4 regions of the Gordonia bronchialis DSM 43247 genome follow, and region 3 is predicted to be linked to each of the others. Evidence: predicted binding sites of a transcription regulator. Region 3 holds the regulator's gene; each other region holds the start of a gene.

Region 1 (4,209 bases), 2.0 Mb from region 3:
CTGCCCGGCACGAAGCCGGTTCGCCGAATGTGCTGGGCGCCATCTCGATTGCCGCGGCCTGTGACGCACTGACGGCGATCGGGCCGGAGGCTCTGGGACTGCACGAAGAGGAACTGCGCGCACGGCTCGACGCCGGACTGGCTGCCATCGACGGGGTGACGCCACTGCGCATCTTCGATGATGTGCGCAACCGGGTCGGCATCGCGAGCTTCGTCGTCGACGGGTGGCACCCCGTGCGGTCGCCGAGTACCTGAGCGACTACCACGGAATCGGTGTGCGCGACGGAAAGTTCTGTGCCCATCCACTTCTCAAACGCCTCGGGCATCCTGCAGGAGCCGTACGGGCCAGCTTCGGCGCGGGTAGCTGCGCCGCCGACATCGACCGCCTGCTGGATGCACTCATCGAACTGACCCGATCGAACTGACAAGAGGGACAACGCAATGACCGTCACCACACACTCTCGCGCGACCGTCAGCATCGGACGGCCGGCGCTGCGCGTCGCGGTGGCCGGCGACGCGGTGGCCCGAACGCTGCCGATCGTCGTCCGGCGCGAGCATCTCCGCGACGCTCAGCGCGCCCGGTCGCTGCTGCGTGCCGGCAGCCACGACCCGGCGAATTTCGCTGTGGCACTGGAGATCGAAGTTGCGATCGCACCACATCCCGCGTCGGCGCGGGCGGCGGTGGAACATGCCGACGTCGACCGGGACCCGACGGCATCGGAGACCATCCGTTACATCGGTACTGCCCACGGACTCATCACCCTGATCCGCGACATCTACGCCGCCGAGGTCGCCGACGCGGTGATCATCGTGCCTATCGACGGTTCGGCCTCCGAACGTCGTGTGCGCGAACAGGTTCTGCCGTACGTCAGTGAGGTTGATCGTCGGGTGGCGTAGGGGGTTCCTCTCAACAGCCAGGGTGAACGCGTACTCGTCCGACGATCGACGCGCGGGCTGGGCATTGATGATCTCGGGTGCAAGGTAGGCGAGGCTTCTAACCAGCGAGTTGGTGGCGGTGAGGTCGGTGCCATTGGCGAGTTTCGCGATCCCGAAATCCAGCACCGCGACACGGTCGATCTCGTTGGTATCCGGGTCGCGCGTCACAATGATGTTGGCGGGCTTGATGTCTCGGTGGGTCACCGATGTGAGATAGCTGATCGTATTGCAGGCGACGGGCTGACCGGCATCGCATGTTCAGACGAATCGGTTTCCGTGTGATCTTGCGCCCCGAATCCGGGCACAAGATCACACAGGAGCCGGCTCAGTGGACCTGACCCGCGCCCCAACCGAACGAGAGTCGAGTTCACGGGGTGATCGCTGTCGGCCGGTCGAAATCATGTGTGGGGCAGTAGGTTTCACGCGAAGCACGCCACCTGAAGCTCCTTCTTTCGGAACTGGTTGCGCACCCGGCCGAAGTTGTATACTCTCGAACATGCATTCGAGAGACGGCGGAGGGGCCGGGGGTGAGCATGAACGAGCAGTCATCGGGCGAGCAGTCGTTGTCGGTGGTTCCGGCGTTGCTCGCCGAGCTCGGTGGGGTGCTCGATCGCCTTGCCGCCGCTGACGTGTCGCAGTGCACCGATGCTGAGTTGGTGGACGTTGCGCGTACCCATGAGCAGTTGATCAACCGGATGTTGTTCGAGGGGGATCGGCAGATCGTGGCTCTCTCGGATCGGGGTGTGCCCCGCGCAATGGGCTATCGCAGTCTGACGAACTTCATGAATGTGGCGTTGCGGGTGTCGGATCCGGGCCGCCGCACAGATCAGATGGAGGCGACGGCCTGTTTCCGCCAGCTGTCCGGGGAGGTGTCCGACCCCAAGTATCCGACGCTGGCTGCCGGGTTTGCCGAAGGTGCCGTCGGGGCGGCGCATGTGCGTAAGGTCGCCGAGATCTTGGACAAGATCCCGCACCGGTTGCCGCACGACCGTAAGGTCGCCGCCGAGAAGACGCTGGCGGAGTTGGCGCGTGAACACACCCCGGCCGAGTTGACCACGCTGGGGATGCGGCTACTGGCCCATCTCGACCCCGACGGTGAGCTGACCGATGCGAAGGATCGGGCACGGCGACGCAATCTGTGGCTCAATCGGCAGGACGCGCAGAAGATGTCGAAGCTGACCGCCAACCTGGACCCGCAGACGCGTGCGTTGCTGGAGATGATGTTGGCGGTGTGGGCCAAACCGGGGATGAACAACCCCGACGACCCGGACTCACCCTCGGGTGGTGAGGACGACGCCGACATCGAACAGGTCAAGGCCGCCGCCGCCCGCGATTCGCGTTCACAGGCCCAACGCAACCACGATGCGCTCAACGCGCTGTTGACGGCGGTGTTCGCTGACGGGCTGTTGGGCAAGACTCATCGTGGGTTGCCGGTGTCGTTGATCATCAAGGCCAACCTGGCGGATCTGATCCGGGAAGTCGGGGTTGGCGACCACCGCGACCGGGTCGGTCATCCCCATCCCCGAGTTGATCGGGCTGGCCGGGCAGATTCAGCCGTACCTGGCGATCTTCGCCGATGCCACCGAGATTCCGCTGTACTTCGGTCGCGGCAAACGACTGGCCACCCTGGCGCAGCGGTTGGCGTCGCTGGCCCGCACCGATGGGGAGGTGTGCTCAGCGCCTGGTTGTGATCAGCCGGCGACCAATGTGGAGATCCATCACGCCGCCCTCGACTACGCCGAGGGCGGCACCACCGACATCGTCGACCTCGCCCCGGCGTGTCCGTTCCACAACCGCAAGGTGGGTCACACAGTCGGGGAATTCACCACCGGGGTCTACCGCGACGGCCCGCATGCCGGACGCACCTGGTGGCGACGCAACAACCGGCCGGGAGCACCGCCGAACCCGAAACGACTCAACACACGTCCCGACATCGTGACGCTGTATGAACACAACCTGCGACGCGCGCGCGAGGCGATCCACGGCCCACCCGCCGACGACGGACCACCACCGGCGCGCCTACACCTCACCGAGACGATCCACCCCCCGTCCTCGGTCGTCGAAACACGCCTGGCCGCCGAACTCTACCGACTCACCAGCCAATGACGTGGCCGCACCGACGATGAGTCGGTCCTCGCCTGGGCGGTCGGCGTCGCACGTCTGGACGAATCACACAGAATCCGTGCTCAGGGGTACCTGACCCGCGTCGGGGGAGAATTCCGGTCCTCGGTTCCGACGCCGAGTTGGCCGGCGTGGTTCAGTCCCCAGCAGAATGGACCGTCGGCGGTGCCCGCGCAGGCGTTGTCGCCCGAAGTCGTGATGGTGCCGGCCCGGGTGACGCCCTTCACGGGTACGGGAGAGCGGCGTTCGACGGTGGTCCCGTCGCCGAGCTGCCCGTAGTTGTTGGTGCCCCAGCAGTATGGCGTGCCACCGGCAATCGCGCAGGTGGTGTTGCCGCTCAACCCGACACCCCCGGTGGAGATGGCCGTCACGTCCGTCAGGCCGGGGACCAGGGTAGGTGTGAACTTCCGCTTCGCGGTCCCATCGCCGAGTTGGCCGTCGTAGTTGTAACCCCAGCAATAGGCTTTCGCATCGGCGACCGCACACACGGCAATGCCGTTGGTCGAGATGGCGGTGACATTGTTCAGGCCGGGAACCAGTGTGGGGCGGTTGCTTTCGCCGGTGGCCGTCCCGTTGCCGAGTTGGCCTACGGCGTTGTCACCCCAACAGTGGGCCCGCCCGTCGGACACCGCGCACGCCGCCGCACTTCCGTTGTTGCCGTTGATGGAAACCGAAGTGGCATGGTCGAGTCCGACCACCCGCGTCGGCGTGAGACGGTCCGTGGTGGTTCCGTCGCCGAGCTGGCCGAACTGATTGTCGCCCCAGCAGTAGACCGACCCGCCCGCAACAGCGCATGTGCCGGCCAGCCCTGCGGATACGTCGGTGACGTCGCTCAGGCCGAGAACCTTTGTCGGCGTGGCGATGCGCCCCTCGTCGTCGCTGCCCGTGCCGACCTGGCCGTTCCAGTTCATACCCCAGCAGTAGGCTTCGCCGCGTGCGGCAGCGCAGACCGTATCCAACGTGACGCTCATCGCGGTGATCCCGGTCAACCTCCGCACCAAGATGTTGGCTCCGCTCTGCGCAGTGGTGCCATTCCCGAGTTCACCCCAGCCGTTCAGGCTCGAACAGTAGGCCAAACCGGTCACGACGACACACGTCGTGTCCGAGGCGGCGGTGACGAGCGCGGGCGGCATGGGCCGCGGGTCCGCGGCGG
Region 2 (4,209 bases), 1.0 Mb from region 3:
CGTCGGCCTCGACGCCGTGCGGGCGGCGGTGGTCCTGGCGCTGCCCTTCGTCGATCACGTCTGGCAGGTGTACCTACTGGTCGTCGTGCTGCAATCGGCGTCGGCCGCATTCACGCCGACGTTCCAGGCGGCGCTGCCTGATGTGCTGCCCGACGAACAGCAGTACACCCGGGCGTTGTCGTATTCGCAGCTGGCGTCGACGATGGAGACTCTACTGTCGCCATTGCTGGCGGTGGTGCTGGTGACTGTGGTCAGTTTTCACTGGTTGTTCGTCGCGACCGCGGTGGGATTCGTCGTATCGGCGGTGCTCGTCGGCTCCAGCCGGGTTCCGGACGCCTGCGATGTGCAGCGCAGCGCAATCTTCGACCGTGCGCTCGCCGGTGTGGCCATCTTCCGTGCGACACCGCGTCTTCGGGGCCTGCTCGGGATGAACCTGGTGGTTGCGGCGGTGGGATCGATCGTCATGGTCAACACCGTCAACTATGTGCAGGAAACGCTCGGTCGCGCGGCGTCCTCGGTGGCAGTTCTCCTGGCCTGCAACGGAATCGGGGTGATCGCAGCGGCCGTCGTGGTGCCGGGACTGCTTCGGCGGCGCCCTGAACGGGCTGTCATGCTCGGTGGTTGTGTCATCCTGATCGGCGCGACCGGCGCGGCGCTGGCGCTCTCGCTCGCGGGCGGTGGCGGGTGGCGGTGGCCAGTGGTGGGGACTATTTGGGCGGTGATCGGCGTCGGGACCGGTCTGGTCCTCACTCCGGTGGGGCGGGTGTTGCGCCGATCGAGTTCGGCGGGCGACCGGCCCGCGGTGTTCGCCGCGCAATTCTCGTTGTCACATGGTTGCTGGCTCGTCGCCTATCCGCTGGCGGGTTGGGGCGCAACCGCGTGGGGGTACAGGTCCACCTGGGGGTTGCTGGGGCTTCTGGCCGTCGCCGGTGTCGTCACGGCTAGCCGCGCGTGGCCCACCCACGATCCCGACGTTCTGGTGCACGAACACGATGCACCCGTGGAGGTCGACCACCTCGTGCATGCGGTGCCGGCGGACGGGGGACGGTGGCGTCACGAGCACGCCTTCGTCATCGACGATCGGCATCCCCACTGGCCCGACGTAGCATCAGTCCATGTCCACCGATGAGCGGGCCGCCCCCGAGCTCGCCGACGACCAGGTCGCGCTCGTCGTCGAGGTGTTCCGAATGCTCGCCGACCCCACCCGCGTCCGGCTCCTGTGGGCACTGGCCGACGCCGAGCTCTCGGTGTCGGAACTCGCTGTGGCCGTGGGGAAGGCGCCGTCGTCGGTGTCGCAGCACCTGGCCAAACTCCGCATGTCACGGCTGGTGCGCACGCGCCGCGACGGCACCACGATCTTCTACGGCCTGGAGAACGACCATGTTCGGCAGCTCGTCTTCGACGCCGTGCGCAACGCCGAACATGCCGGTCCGGGGGTGCCTGCCCATCACCGCGACGACGCTGTCGACGAACTTCGGCGCGGGCGGTCGCGCGGGTGAGTGGGGCGGGCGGGGCTCGAACCCGCGACCTACGGATTATGAGTCCGCGGCTCTAACCAACTGAGCTACCGCCCCGTGGGACCGTTGACGAAGCGCCATGGTCCGCGGGAGGAGATTACCGCACGGCATCGGCCCCTGAGCGTCAGGTCGGACCGGTGCGTGGAGCGTCGCCCGCCCTCTGCAGGCGTTTTGTCCTCTCGGCACTCGATACGCTAAAGTCAGCGTTCGGTTCTGCTGCCGCGTCCACCAGGGCGGGGCGGAAGTGCCAGAGCAATCCCCCATAGCTCAATTGGCAGAGCATTCGACTGTTAATCGAACGGTTACTGGTTCGAGTCCAGTTGGGGGAGCAAGTAAACCGCCTGGTCACAGGCGGTTTTTTGCTTTTGCGAGGTGGTTATGGCCCGCGTGCGGTCGCCCCAGGGCTTCCGCCGTCAGTTCAGCGAGCCGAATCGCGGCTTGGTCTTGTTCGCCGGTGGCGTGGCGGAGGCAGTTGGCCGTCGCGTAGGGGCCGGCCGAGTCGCTGTAAACCAGATCACCGGACTCGATGTCACGGATTGTGCACGAGACCGAAGCGCCCGAATACGACTTGACTGATACTCCGAAGGTGTCGCCGGGCACGATGTCGTGTTGCGTGACCTGATAGAGGTAGCACTCGGTGGACGTCGTCCCTTTTGGGCCACGCAGCGGTTGAACAGCCACGTGAGGTGGCCACCGCGTGGCGTGCGCGATTGTTCCGACGCCACAGAGGGCCATCGCCATTGTCGCCGTAAAGATTACGAGGGTGCCGTGCACATGTCCTCCGGGGATCGAGGTGTCCAACATACGACTGGCGCACCGCTGACTGGCAGGTGCCGACTCCGGATTCACCTGACCGAAAGAAAGTCGAATTCCACAGGCGGTCGGTGTCGTCCGATCGAAAGCATCTGCAGGACAGTAGGTTCCGCGCGAGCTGACCTCCATGAAGATTCTACTTCGGATCTTGTTGCGCACTCGACCGAAGTTGTGTAGCATCGAACATGTATTCGAGAGACGGGCGGAGGGGGCCGGGGGTGAGCCTGAACGGGCAGTCATCGGGCGAGCAGTCGTTGTCGGTGGTTCCGGCGTTGCTCGCCGAGCTCGGTGGGGTGCTCGATCGCCTTGCCGCCGCTGACGTGTCGCAGTGCACCGATGCTGAGTTGGTGGACGTTGCGCGTACCCATGAGCAGTTGATCAACCGGATGTTGTTCGAGGGGGATCGGCAGATCGTGGCGCTCTCGGATCGGGGTGTGCCCCGCGCAATGGGTTACCGCAGTCTGACGAACTTCATGAATGTGGCGTTGCGGGTGTCGGATCCGGGCCGCCGCACAGATCAGATGGAGGCGACGGCCTGTTTCCGCCAGCTGTCCGGGGAGGTGTCCGACCCCAAGTATCCGACGCTGGCTGCCGGGTTTGCCGAAGGTGCCGTCGGGGCGGCGCATGTGCGTAAGGTCGCCGAGATCTTGGACAAGATCCCGCACCGGTTGCCGCACGACCGTAAGGTCGCCGCCGAGAAGACGCTGGCGGAGTTGGCGCGTGAACACACCCCGGCCGAGTTGACCACGCTGGGGATGCGGCTACTGGCCCATCTCGACCCCGACGGTGAGCTGACCGATGCGAAGGATCGGGCACGGCGACGCAATCTGTGGCTCAATCGGCAGGACGCGCAGAAGATGTCGAAGCTGACCGCCAACCTGGACCCGCAGACGCGTGCGTTGCTGGAGATGATGTTGGCGGTGTGGGCCAAACCGGGGATGAACAACCCCGACGACCCGGACTCACCCTCGGGTGGTGAGGACGACGCCGACATCGAACAGGTCAAGGCCGCCGCCGCCCGCGATTCGCGTTCACAGGCCCAACGCAACCACGATGCGCTCAACGCGCTGTTGACGGCGGTGTTCGCTGACGGGCTGTTGGGCAAGACTCATCGTGGGTTGCCGGTGTCGTTGATCATCAAGGCCAACCTGGCGGATCTGATCCGGGAAGTCGGGGTTGGCGACCACCGCGACCGGGTCGGTCATCCCCATCCCCGAGTTGATCGGGCTGGCCGGGCAGATTCAGCCGTACCTGGCGATCTTCGCCGATGCCACCGAGATTCCGCTGTACTTCGGTCGCGGCAAACGACTGGCCACCCTGGCGCAGCGGTTGGCGTCGCTGGCCCGCACCGATGGGGAGGTGTGCTCAGCGCCTGGTTGTGATCAGCCGGCGACCAATGTGGAGATCCATCACGCCGCCCTCGACTACGCCGAGGGCGGCACCACCGACATCGTCGACCTCGCCCCGGCGTGTCCGTTCCACAACCGCAAGGTGGGTCACACAGTCGGGGAATTCACCACCGGGGTCTACCGCGACGGCCCGCATGCCGGACGCACCTGGTGGCGACGCAACAACCGGCCGGGAGCACCGCCGAACCCGAAACGACTCAACACACGTCCCGACATCGTGACGCTGTATGAACACAACCTGCGACGCGCGCGCGAGGCGATCCACGGCCCACCCGCCGACGACGGACCACCACCGGCGCGCCTACATTTCACCGAGACGATCCACCCACCGTCCTCGGTCGTCGAAACACGCCTGGCCGCCGAACTCTACCGACTCACCAGCCAGTGACGTGGCCGCACGGGCGATGACACCTGACCGTCATCGTCCGTGCAAAGCGTCAAGGCGGAGTCGGTGCTCGCGCGTACCGTTG
Region 3 (4,209 bases):
ACTGGTGACCTCGAATCTGGTGGCCAGCGCGGCGACCGACGCACGGCCGTTGGCGCGCACCTGCTCGGCTATCGCCTGCTGTCGTTCTTCGGCGTACAACACCGCTCCGATCTGTGCTGGAACCGTCTGCGCTCTGGCTTCGATTGTGTGGGAACTTCGATGTGTGTTGGAACTTCGATTGCGTGGGAAAGTGTGGCATTGCTTGTGGGTTCATCTTTGTTTACGCCTGTTTGCGTTGACAAGTCAAGCATTTCTTGTAACTTTGATCACGGGCGTTGAAATCGGCGAGCACCAGTCACACACGACCGGGTGGTCGCCACCGGCGCGACCGTGATCACCTGGATGGGACGCGCCGGCCTGTTGTGCACACGCGACCGGGAGGTCGTATGAGGCGCCGGCACGGCGCGCCGGACGAGACGACGATCGAGAGGGGTCCTCAGTGACCGAGACACTGGCGGGGTCGACATTGCAGGGCACACCGGTCGTCGGAGGGTTGGCCTATGGGCCGGCCATCTGGCCGGGTGAGCGGCCGTCCCACGACCCGGAGACCCTGGGCGTGGGCACCGAGGTCGCCGAGGCCGATCGGGAATCGGAGATCGGACGGTTCACCGACGCCGCCGGCGTCGTCGCGGGACGCCTGCGCGACCGAGCGTCACATAGTTCCGGCGCGGCGGCGGAGGTGCTGGCGGCCACCGCCGGCCTCGCCGAGGACCGCGGCTGGATCGGCGCGGCATCCGGATTGATCCGCAAGGGCGCAACGGCACCCGCTGCGGCGGCCGCGGCCACCGAGCAGTTCGCGACCATGTTCACCAAGCTCGGCGGGTTGATGGCCGAACGCGTCACCGACCTCAACGACGTGCGAGACCGCGTTCTCGCCGAACTGCTCGGGCTGCCCGAGCCGGGGGTCCCGGAACCCACCGAGCCGTCGGTTCTGCTGGCCGACGACCTCGCGCCCGCGGACACCGCAGGACTCGATCCGTCGACCACCGTCGCACTCGTCACCCGCTTCGGCGGACCGACCAGCCACACCGCCATCATCGCTCGTCAGCTCGGAATCCCCTGTGTGGTGGCCGTTTCCGGTCTCTCCGAGGTTCAGGCCGGTACCCCCGTCCTGGTCGACGGCAACCGCGGCACCCTGGCTATCGAGCCCGACGAGGCCTCGGCACGCGCTCAGGTCGAGGCGAGTAGACGGCATGCGCAGGCGGTGTCGGGATGGCAGGGCCCCGGCCGGACCGCGGACGGACACGAGGTCTCGGTCCTGGCCAACGTCGCCGACGGGGCATCGGCCCGCACGGCCACGAAATATCCGGTCGAGGGAATCGGGCTGTTCCGCACCGAACTCGCCTTTCTCGACCGCGCCGATGAGCCCTCGGTGGACGAGCAGGCCCGCATCTACGGTGAGGTGCTCGAGGCCTTCGCCGGCAAGAAGGTGGTGGTGCGCAGTCTCGACGCCGGTTCGGACAAGCCACTGAAGTTCGTCAACCACAAGGACGAGGCGAATCCCGCCCTCGGTGTGCGCGGCGACCGCATCGCGATCGAGAATCCCGACATTCGCGCCCACCAGCTCGATGCCATCGCCCAGGCAGCGGCCGCACTCAACACCACGCCGTGGGTGATGGCACCGATGATCGCTAGTCCCCGGGAGGCGGCGGCCTTTGCCGCGGAGGTTCGCGGCCGGGGCATGGTGCCCGGCGTGATGGTGGAGATCCCGGCAGCGGCCATCCTGGCCCACGCCATCCTGGCCGAGGTGGACTTCGTGTCGATCGGCACCAACGATCTGACGCAGTACACGATGGCCGCCGACCGGATGTCGGCCGACCTCGCCGCCCTGACCGATCCCTGGCAACCGGCCGTACTCAAACTCATCGAGAGTGTCGCGACCGCCGGTCAGGAGCTCGGCAAGTCGGTGGGGGTCTGCGGCGAGGCCGCCGCCGACCCGAACCTGGCATGCGTGCTCACCGGACTCGGGGTGACCTCCCTGTCGAGCGCGCCGGTCGCCGCAGCCGGCGTGGGCGCACGATTGGCCGAGGTCACCCTGGACGATTGCCGCGCGGCGGCCGCGGCCGCGCTGGCCACCGCCGACCCCGGCGATGCGCGTGCGGCCGCGGCCGAGGTGCTCGACGCCGCCGCGACACGGCACGCGACCGCGGTCTGACCGGTGTGACCGATCAGACCCGCGCGAGGTGAACTGCGTCGGATCTACACGCGGCGCATGACCGTGACGACCTTGCCGAGAATGGCGGCGTCGTCGCCGGGGATCGGCTGGAAGTGCTCGTTGTGCGGCATCAGCCAGATGTGGCCGTCCTTGCGCTTGAAGGTCTTCACCGTGGCCTCGCCGTCGATCATGGCGGCGACGATGTCGCCGTTGTCGGCGACGTTCTGCTGACGCACGACCACCCAGTCCCCGTCGCAGATGGCGGCGTCGATCATCGACTCGCCCACCACGCGCAGCAGGAACAGGGATCCGTCCCCGACGAGCTCACGCGGGAGCGGGAAGACATCTTCGACGGCCTCCTCGGCGAGGATCGGTCCACCGGCGGCGATCCGCCCGAGGACGGGTACGAACGTCGGTGTGGGCAGGTTCTCGGCCGACGGTGCGGGCTCGGATTCCTGGACGTTGACCGCGCGCGGGCGGTTGTGGTCCCGCTTGAGCAGGCCCTTGCGCTCGAGGGTGCGCAACTGATGCGCCACCGAGGAAGTGGACGTGAGGCCCACCGCGTCGCCGATCTCGCGGATGCTCGGCGGATATCCGCGCTCGCGCACGGACTTTCGGATCACGTCGAGCACCCCCCGCTGACGCGGGGTCAGCGACGCCTCGGCGACGATCGGATCGGCGGGGGTGGTGTCCTGATCGCGATCGGCGCCGCGGGCGCCGGTGCGCTTCGGCCGTGAGTCGCTCATCTGGTTGATTCCTCTCTCTGGCCGCCGCGGTGCGGCGGGATGACATGCCGGTGGTGGACCGCCGGGGGCGGCCATTTGTCGGTACCGGCCGGCAGGGTGTGGCTGTGCTCTTCGTCGGCGGGCTTCTGACTGGTGTCCATCGCGCTGATCTGAATGTCGCCGGTCTCCGTTTCGCTGTCTGTGGCCGAGCCTAGCGGAGTGTTCGGACATCTTCAAACATCTGTTCGACGTGTCGCGAGACATTGTCGGAGGCGCGTGGTACAACTCGAACATCAGTTCATCGAACACGTGGGCGACGTCGATCACGGGTCCGATGACTGCCGACAGACCATCCCAGATGGTCGTCCCACCAGGGACGATCCCGAGTTCGGAGGCCACCATGAGCATCGCCACCATGAGCCCGCGCACCGTCGGTTCGTCGCGAGTCGAGCGCGCTACTCGTCCTGATGTTCCCCTGCGGACACCGTCCGCACCGAGTGTCACGACGCCTGATCCGACCAGCCGGCGTCCGGCCACCCACCCGCGCAGCACCCCGCGTCGAACCGCCCGGCCGGCGCCGGACGCGGCGGGGCGCACCCGCCGTCCGGCGGGGCGCACCGACCGGCCCGCGGACCTGACCGCGGCAGGAGTCGGTGCGGGCGGCACACGGTGCGCTCAGCCCGTCGGGCATCGCGGCGGGCGCACGCCCATCAGCGGTATCCACGCCCGTCGGCGTGCCACCGCGGTCGGCGTCCTCGTCGGGGTGGCGCTCGCGGTGACCGTCTGGGTGATCGGCATCGTCGGCAACAACTACGCCGATTCGGTGTCCCCGCAACCGGTCAGCACGCAGGTCGTCCACGTGCGGGCCGGGGATTCGTTGAGCAGCATCGCCGCCCGGGTGGCCCCGGACATGCCGCGTCAGACGGTCATCGACGAGATCGTCGAGCTGAATGACATGCCGTCCAGCGGACTTCGGGTCGGGCAGCCGCTGCTCACCCCCGCATACCGTTGATCGACGGGCGGTATCCTCGATGACACAGGGACCGGTCGGGAACCGACCCGGCGTGCGCATCGCATGTGCCGGCGCGTCCCGCGACAGGCGTGAGGAACAGATGCGCTGCCCCTTCTGCAAGAACGAGGACACCAAGGTCATCGACTCACGTGTCGCCGACGAGGGGCAGGCGATCCGGCGGCGCCGCGCATGCGCCGAATGCGGTCGCCGGTTCTCGACGGTCGAGAGTGCGGTGCTCGCGGTGGTCAAACGCAACGGTGTCACCGAGCCGTTCAGTCGCGAGAAGGTGATGCGCGGGGTTCGGCGGGCATGTCAGG
Region 4 (4,209 bases), 890 kb from region 3:
CATGCCCGCCGGCGCCGAGGGTGGCGTCGACGAGAACACGCTCATCGCCGGACTCGAGGGAGGGGGCGAGGAGCTCGGCCATCCGGGCGGCCAGCACCGGGAGGTGGCCGTGGTCGCGATCATCGCCCTGATCGCCGATCTGTGCGTCCACGGCAGCACCCCTCGGAATTCGTCGGGTGGGGCGGGGTCCCGGTCCGGTCACGCACCTGGCGTTGGGGAAGTACGCCAGGGTCGAACCGGGCCGGGGCCTCGTACCACCCGAAGCCCTGCTCATCTGTCCGCCCGTCATCTCGCCTACAGGACCGCGTTCAACGCGGCCGAGTTCGCAGCCGAGAAGTTCTCCTCGTGTTGGCTCTGGTAGTCGCGCCAAGCGGCCGCATCCCAGATCTCCAGGTGATCGAAACTGCCGAACACCACACATTCCTTGGACAGTCCCGCGTACGACCGATGATCGGCGGACAACGTGATCCGGCCCTGTCCGTCGGGTCGCTGCTCTTCCGAGCTGGCGAAGAAGTACCGCTGGAAAGCGCGCGCCTCGGGATCGTTGCGCGACGCCTCCACGATCTTCCCCGCGATCACATCGAACTCCTCGGCTCGATACACCGACAGGCTGTGGTCCTGGCCTTTGGTGACCATCACTCCTCCTGCCAATGCGTCGCGGAACCGTGCGGGCAACGTGAGCCGCCCCTTGTCGTCCAGCTTGGGCGTGTAGGTACCGACGAATCGCACTGACATGTCGGCACCTCCCGCCCACCGGGTTCGGCATTCCGGTCTGCCTCACCCGGTGCTGCCACAGTACCCCACTTTCCTCCACTTTCCACCCCTGAAGGCCACAGCGTCATTGACTCACCAGTGAATTACCAGTTCAGAGGACTGATACCGGGTGGGTGACGATCTGCGCCCCGGCGTGTTCGGGCGCGTGCTAGGCGTGATCAGAGTGACAAATGAGGCTTGAGAGAGGTTGGTCGCCGGCATTTTGTCCGTGGTGGGGCAATGTGGGGCATCCGGGTGGGGCGATGTGGGGGCAGTAGTGGGGGGAGGTGGGGCGCCGCCCAAAGCCGCACGCCCGACGCCGCCCGCGTGCACCTTCCGCCTGCCCGGGCCCGCGCCTACAGACGTCGTCGCGGCGCGCACACGACGAGAGCCGCACACCGGTCACGGTGTGCGGCTCTCGTGTGGGGTCGTGAGCGCTGAGCGGGTTTCAGCGCCAGGGGTTCAGCTCAATACGAGCGGATGTCTACTCCTGCTCGAAGCGGCGATTGAAACGCTCTTCCATCCGCTCGGACAGCTTGCGCTTGGGCCCGCTCGCGGTGCCCGACTTCTTGCCCGAGCGTCGGCCGTGGTCGCCACCGGCCGGGCTGCCCCCGCCCCAGAGGGCGAAAAGACCCGCACCGAACATCACCAGGAAGCCGATGAGGCTGACGATGGGGAACCCGCCGATGCGGACCCCCACGATGAGGCCCCCGACGAGAAGCACCAACCCGAGGACGAAGACCGCGACGGCCTGCAGCCGCCGACGGCCGCTCGCCCGGCCGAGGCGCCGACGCTTGACACTGGACGCAAACTTGGGGTCTTCCGCGTACAGAGCGTTTTCGATCTGTTCGAGCATGCGCTGCTCGTGCTCCGAAAGTGGCACCGACCCTCCTTCTCCAACGGACCGCTGACGCCGAAGGCGACGTCACCCAGGGGCACGTTCGGAACGAATGCGCCCGCTCTGGTTCCATGATACGAGGTGAATGCAGCGGCGACCACCATAACCTGCCGCTAGGCGCCGATCTCGTCGCCGCAACGACCACGCGGACCGTCGGCCGGCAGCAACGGTCACGCGGTGTGACCCATCGCATCCGTCTGTTGTTCGAGCCGTCCCTGCTCGTAGGCGATGATCAGATCCTCCACGCGGCGCAGGAATCCGGTCACCGCCGCCCGCATCGCGGTCACATACTTCGTGTCGATCGTTCGGACGATTCCCGATTCGATGCGCATCCGGGTGGGCGACAGCGACGCGAACACGTCCGCCTCGCCAGCCAGTGCCGGTGCGACGACGGCGATCCGCGACCACGCGTTGGCCGAGCCGCGACGACGCGGACGGCCCGGGGGCTCGTAGACGGCCAGCGCCGCACCCGCGCCCCGCAGAGCGGCCAGGTAGTACTGGCGGAACCGCTCTGCGCCGTCGGCCACACCGTCGGCGTTGTCGAGCAGGACGTACGCACGTTCCAACAGATCTCGTGACCGGCTCACCATGATCGGATCCACGACGGGCCGGGTCGCCCTCGCATCGCGCCCGGTGACGGAGCGGCGCCGCGAGCTGTTGTACTGCATCGTTCCTCCCGGAGGTCGTCAGGCGATCCGGCGGCAGGCGCTTCCCTCGCCCACCGCCGGACCGCGGCGTCGTCGGGTGTGACGGTGAACAGCTTGCGGAGGCACATTCATCGAACACCCGTTCGACACGTTCAATATAGCTAGCTCCGCGCTCAGGTTCAAGGCGTCCGCGGGGTCCCGCTCCAAAATCACACTCGGTCGGCCACCGGGAACCATCGCCACACTCATCAGCATTGAACACCGCGACACCGACACTCCTTCCCGGCACAGAAAGGACAGCGACGCGTTGACGATCCGGCTGGTCACCCTCACCGGGCAGGATGCCCGCGTGTGGCTCGAGCCCGCTCTCGACATCTATGTCACCGCGATGGAGTATCCGCGCGGCACCGAGATCCACCGCGCCGCCTTGTGGCGCGACCACATCGGACGACCCGGCTGGCGCGCCTTCGGCGCCGTCCTCACCGTGGCCCCCCACGAGGCCCACACACAGCCCGGAGCCCGACGACGCGTGGCCTCGCCGGTGGGCTCCACCGAGAACGATCTCCTCGTCGGGATCGCCTACGGCTACACCGGCGCGCCGGACCAATGGTGGAATCAGCAACTCCGGCACGGCCTGCGCAGGCGCGGATACCCGCCCGAGGCGGTCGACGCGATCGCGGCAGACTACTTCGAACTCACCGAACTCCACGTACATCCGACCGTCCAGGGACGCGGGATAGGACAGCTGCTCCTGCGGCGGCTGCTCGCCGAGCGTCACGAGGCCCGGGTCCTGCTGTCCACCCCTGAGATCCCCGACGAGCGCAACCGGGCGTGGTCGCTGTATCGCCGGATGGGATTCACCGACGTGTTGCGCGATTTCACCTTCACCGGCGACCCCCGCCCCTTCGCCTTCCTCGGCCGCCGGCTGCCGCTGCCCGCCCCGCCGATCCCGGGCTCGCCGGGCGGACCGGGCCGGTGACCCACCCGGTTCACGACGCCGTCGTCGTCGGCGCCGGCCACAACGGGCTGGTGGCCGCGGCGTATCTGGCACAGGCCGGGCGCGATGTCGCGGTGATCGAACGCGACACCGTCGCCGGGGGCGCCACCTCCACGGTGGAACGGTTCCCGGGCTACCGGGTCGACCGCGGGTCGTCGGCGCACCTGATGATCCGGCACTCCCCCGTCATCGACGAGCTGCGGCTCACCGATGCCGGTCTGCGCTATGTGGACTGCGACCCGTGGGCGTTCATCCCGGCCACCGGATCGGCCCCTGCGATCGTGTTCCGCACCGACCTCGACGCGACCTGCGCGTCGATCGAACGCGCTTGCGGCGCAGCCGATGCCGCCGCCTATCGACGTTTCGTCGCGACCTGGACCCCGCGGGCCCGGGCAGTGATGCGCGCCTTCTACCGCCCGCCGACCACGGGCCGGTTCGGCACCACCTTCCTCGGGCTCGACGGCACCGCGGACACCGCGTGGCGCGGAGTCGTCACCCGGCGAACCGGCCGGATGGCGGCGCTGACCCAGGAACTGATGGGGTCGGGTGACGCACTGCTCGACCGGTGGTTCTCCTCGGAACACCTCAAGGCCGGGCTGGCCTGGTTCGGTGCCCAGTCAGGTCCGCCGATGAGCGCACCCGGTACCGCACCGATGGTCGGTTTCGCCGCACTGATGCACACCATCCCGCCGGGCCGCGCCGTCGGCGGCAGCGGCGCCCTCGCGGACGCTCTGATCACGCGACTCACCGCCCACGGTGGCACCGTGCACCTTGGCACGCCCGCTCGCTCGATCACCCGGTGCGGTGACCACTGGCGCATCGACGCCGCCGGCGCACCGAGCCGGTGTACCCGCGTCGTGATCGCCGCCTGCCATGTCCTGACCACGCTGGACCTCCTGGCCGCCGGCGGATAC

Evidence for each region. The regulator LexA, encoded in region 3, represses DNA repair genes until DNA is damaged. The targets are predictions, from matches to a motif close to CGAACANNTGTTCG.
Region 1: a site for LexA is predicted at 1,427-1,440, ahead of GBRO_RS20015 (DUF222 domain-containing protein). Genes of this name have one in related genera too.
Region 2: a site for LexA is predicted at 2,511-2,524, ahead of GBRO_RS15585 (DUF222 domain-containing protein). Genes of this name have one in related genera too.
Region 4: a site for LexA is predicted at 2,431-2,444, ahead of GBRO_RS15045 (SAV_6107 family HEPN domain-containing protein). Genes of this name have one in related genera too.

Annotation. Positions count from the first base shown of each region.
Region 1 is NC_013441.1:4,326,664-4,330,872, reverse strand. Features, by position in the region: partial or broken gene GBRO_RS20025 (aminotransferase class V-fold PLP-dependent enzyme) at 1-424, shown strand, start outside; gene GBRO_RS20020 (hypothetical protein) at 441-896, shown strand; partial or broken gene GBRO_RS25475 (protein kinase domain-containing protein) at 927-1,157, opposite strand; gene GBRO_RS20015 (DUF222 domain-containing protein) at 1,469-2,626, shown strand; gene GBRO_RS27605 (HNH endonuclease signature motif containing protein) at 2,604-3,041, shown strand; gene GBRO_RS20010 (chromosome condensation regulator RCC1) at 3,122-4,209, opposite strand, start outside.
Region 2 is NC_013441.1:3,362,036-3,366,244, reverse strand. Features, by position in the region: gene GBRO_RS15610 (MFS transporter) at 1-1,129, shown strand, start outside; gene GBRO_RS15605 (ArsR/SmtB family transcription factor) at 1,116-1,499, shown strand; tRNA gene GBRO_RS15600 (tRNA-Ile) at 1,501-1,574, opposite strand; tRNA gene GBRO_RS15595 (tRNA-Asn) at 1,774-1,846, shown strand; gene GBRO_RS15590 (hypothetical protein) at 1,863-2,198, opposite strand; gene GBRO_RS15585 (DUF222 domain-containing protein) at 2,549-3,712, shown strand; gene GBRO_RS27555 (HNH endonuclease signature motif containing protein) at 3,690-4,127, shown strand.
Region 3 is NC_013441.1:2,353,735-2,357,943, forward strand. Features, by position in the region: gene GBRO_RS11015 (DeoR/GlpR family DNA-binding transcription regulator) at 1-99, opposite strand, end outside; gene GBRO_RS11020 (putative PEP-binding protein) at 440-2,155, shown strand; gene lexA (transcriptional repressor LexA) at 2,200-2,901, opposite strand; gene GBRO_RS11030 (LysM peptidoglycan-binding domain-containing protein) at 3,281-3,892, shown strand; gene nrdR (transcriptional regulator NrdR) at 3,993-4,209, shown strand, end outside.
Region 4 is NC_013441.1:3,239,345-3,243,553, forward strand. Features, by position in the region: gene rsmH (16S rRNA (cytosine(1402)-N(4))-methyltransferase RsmH) at 1-82, opposite strand, end outside; gene mraZ (division/cell wall cluster transcriptional repressor MraZ) at 295-735, opposite strand; gene GBRO_RS15040 (DUF3040 domain-containing protein) at 1,238-1,636, opposite strand; gene GBRO_RS15045 (SAV_6107 family HEPN domain-containing protein) at 1,822-2,319, opposite strand; gene GBRO_RS15050 (GNAT family N-acetyltransferase) at 2,606-3,277, shown strand; gene GBRO_RS15055 (phytoene desaturase family protein) at 3,274-4,209, shown strand, end outside.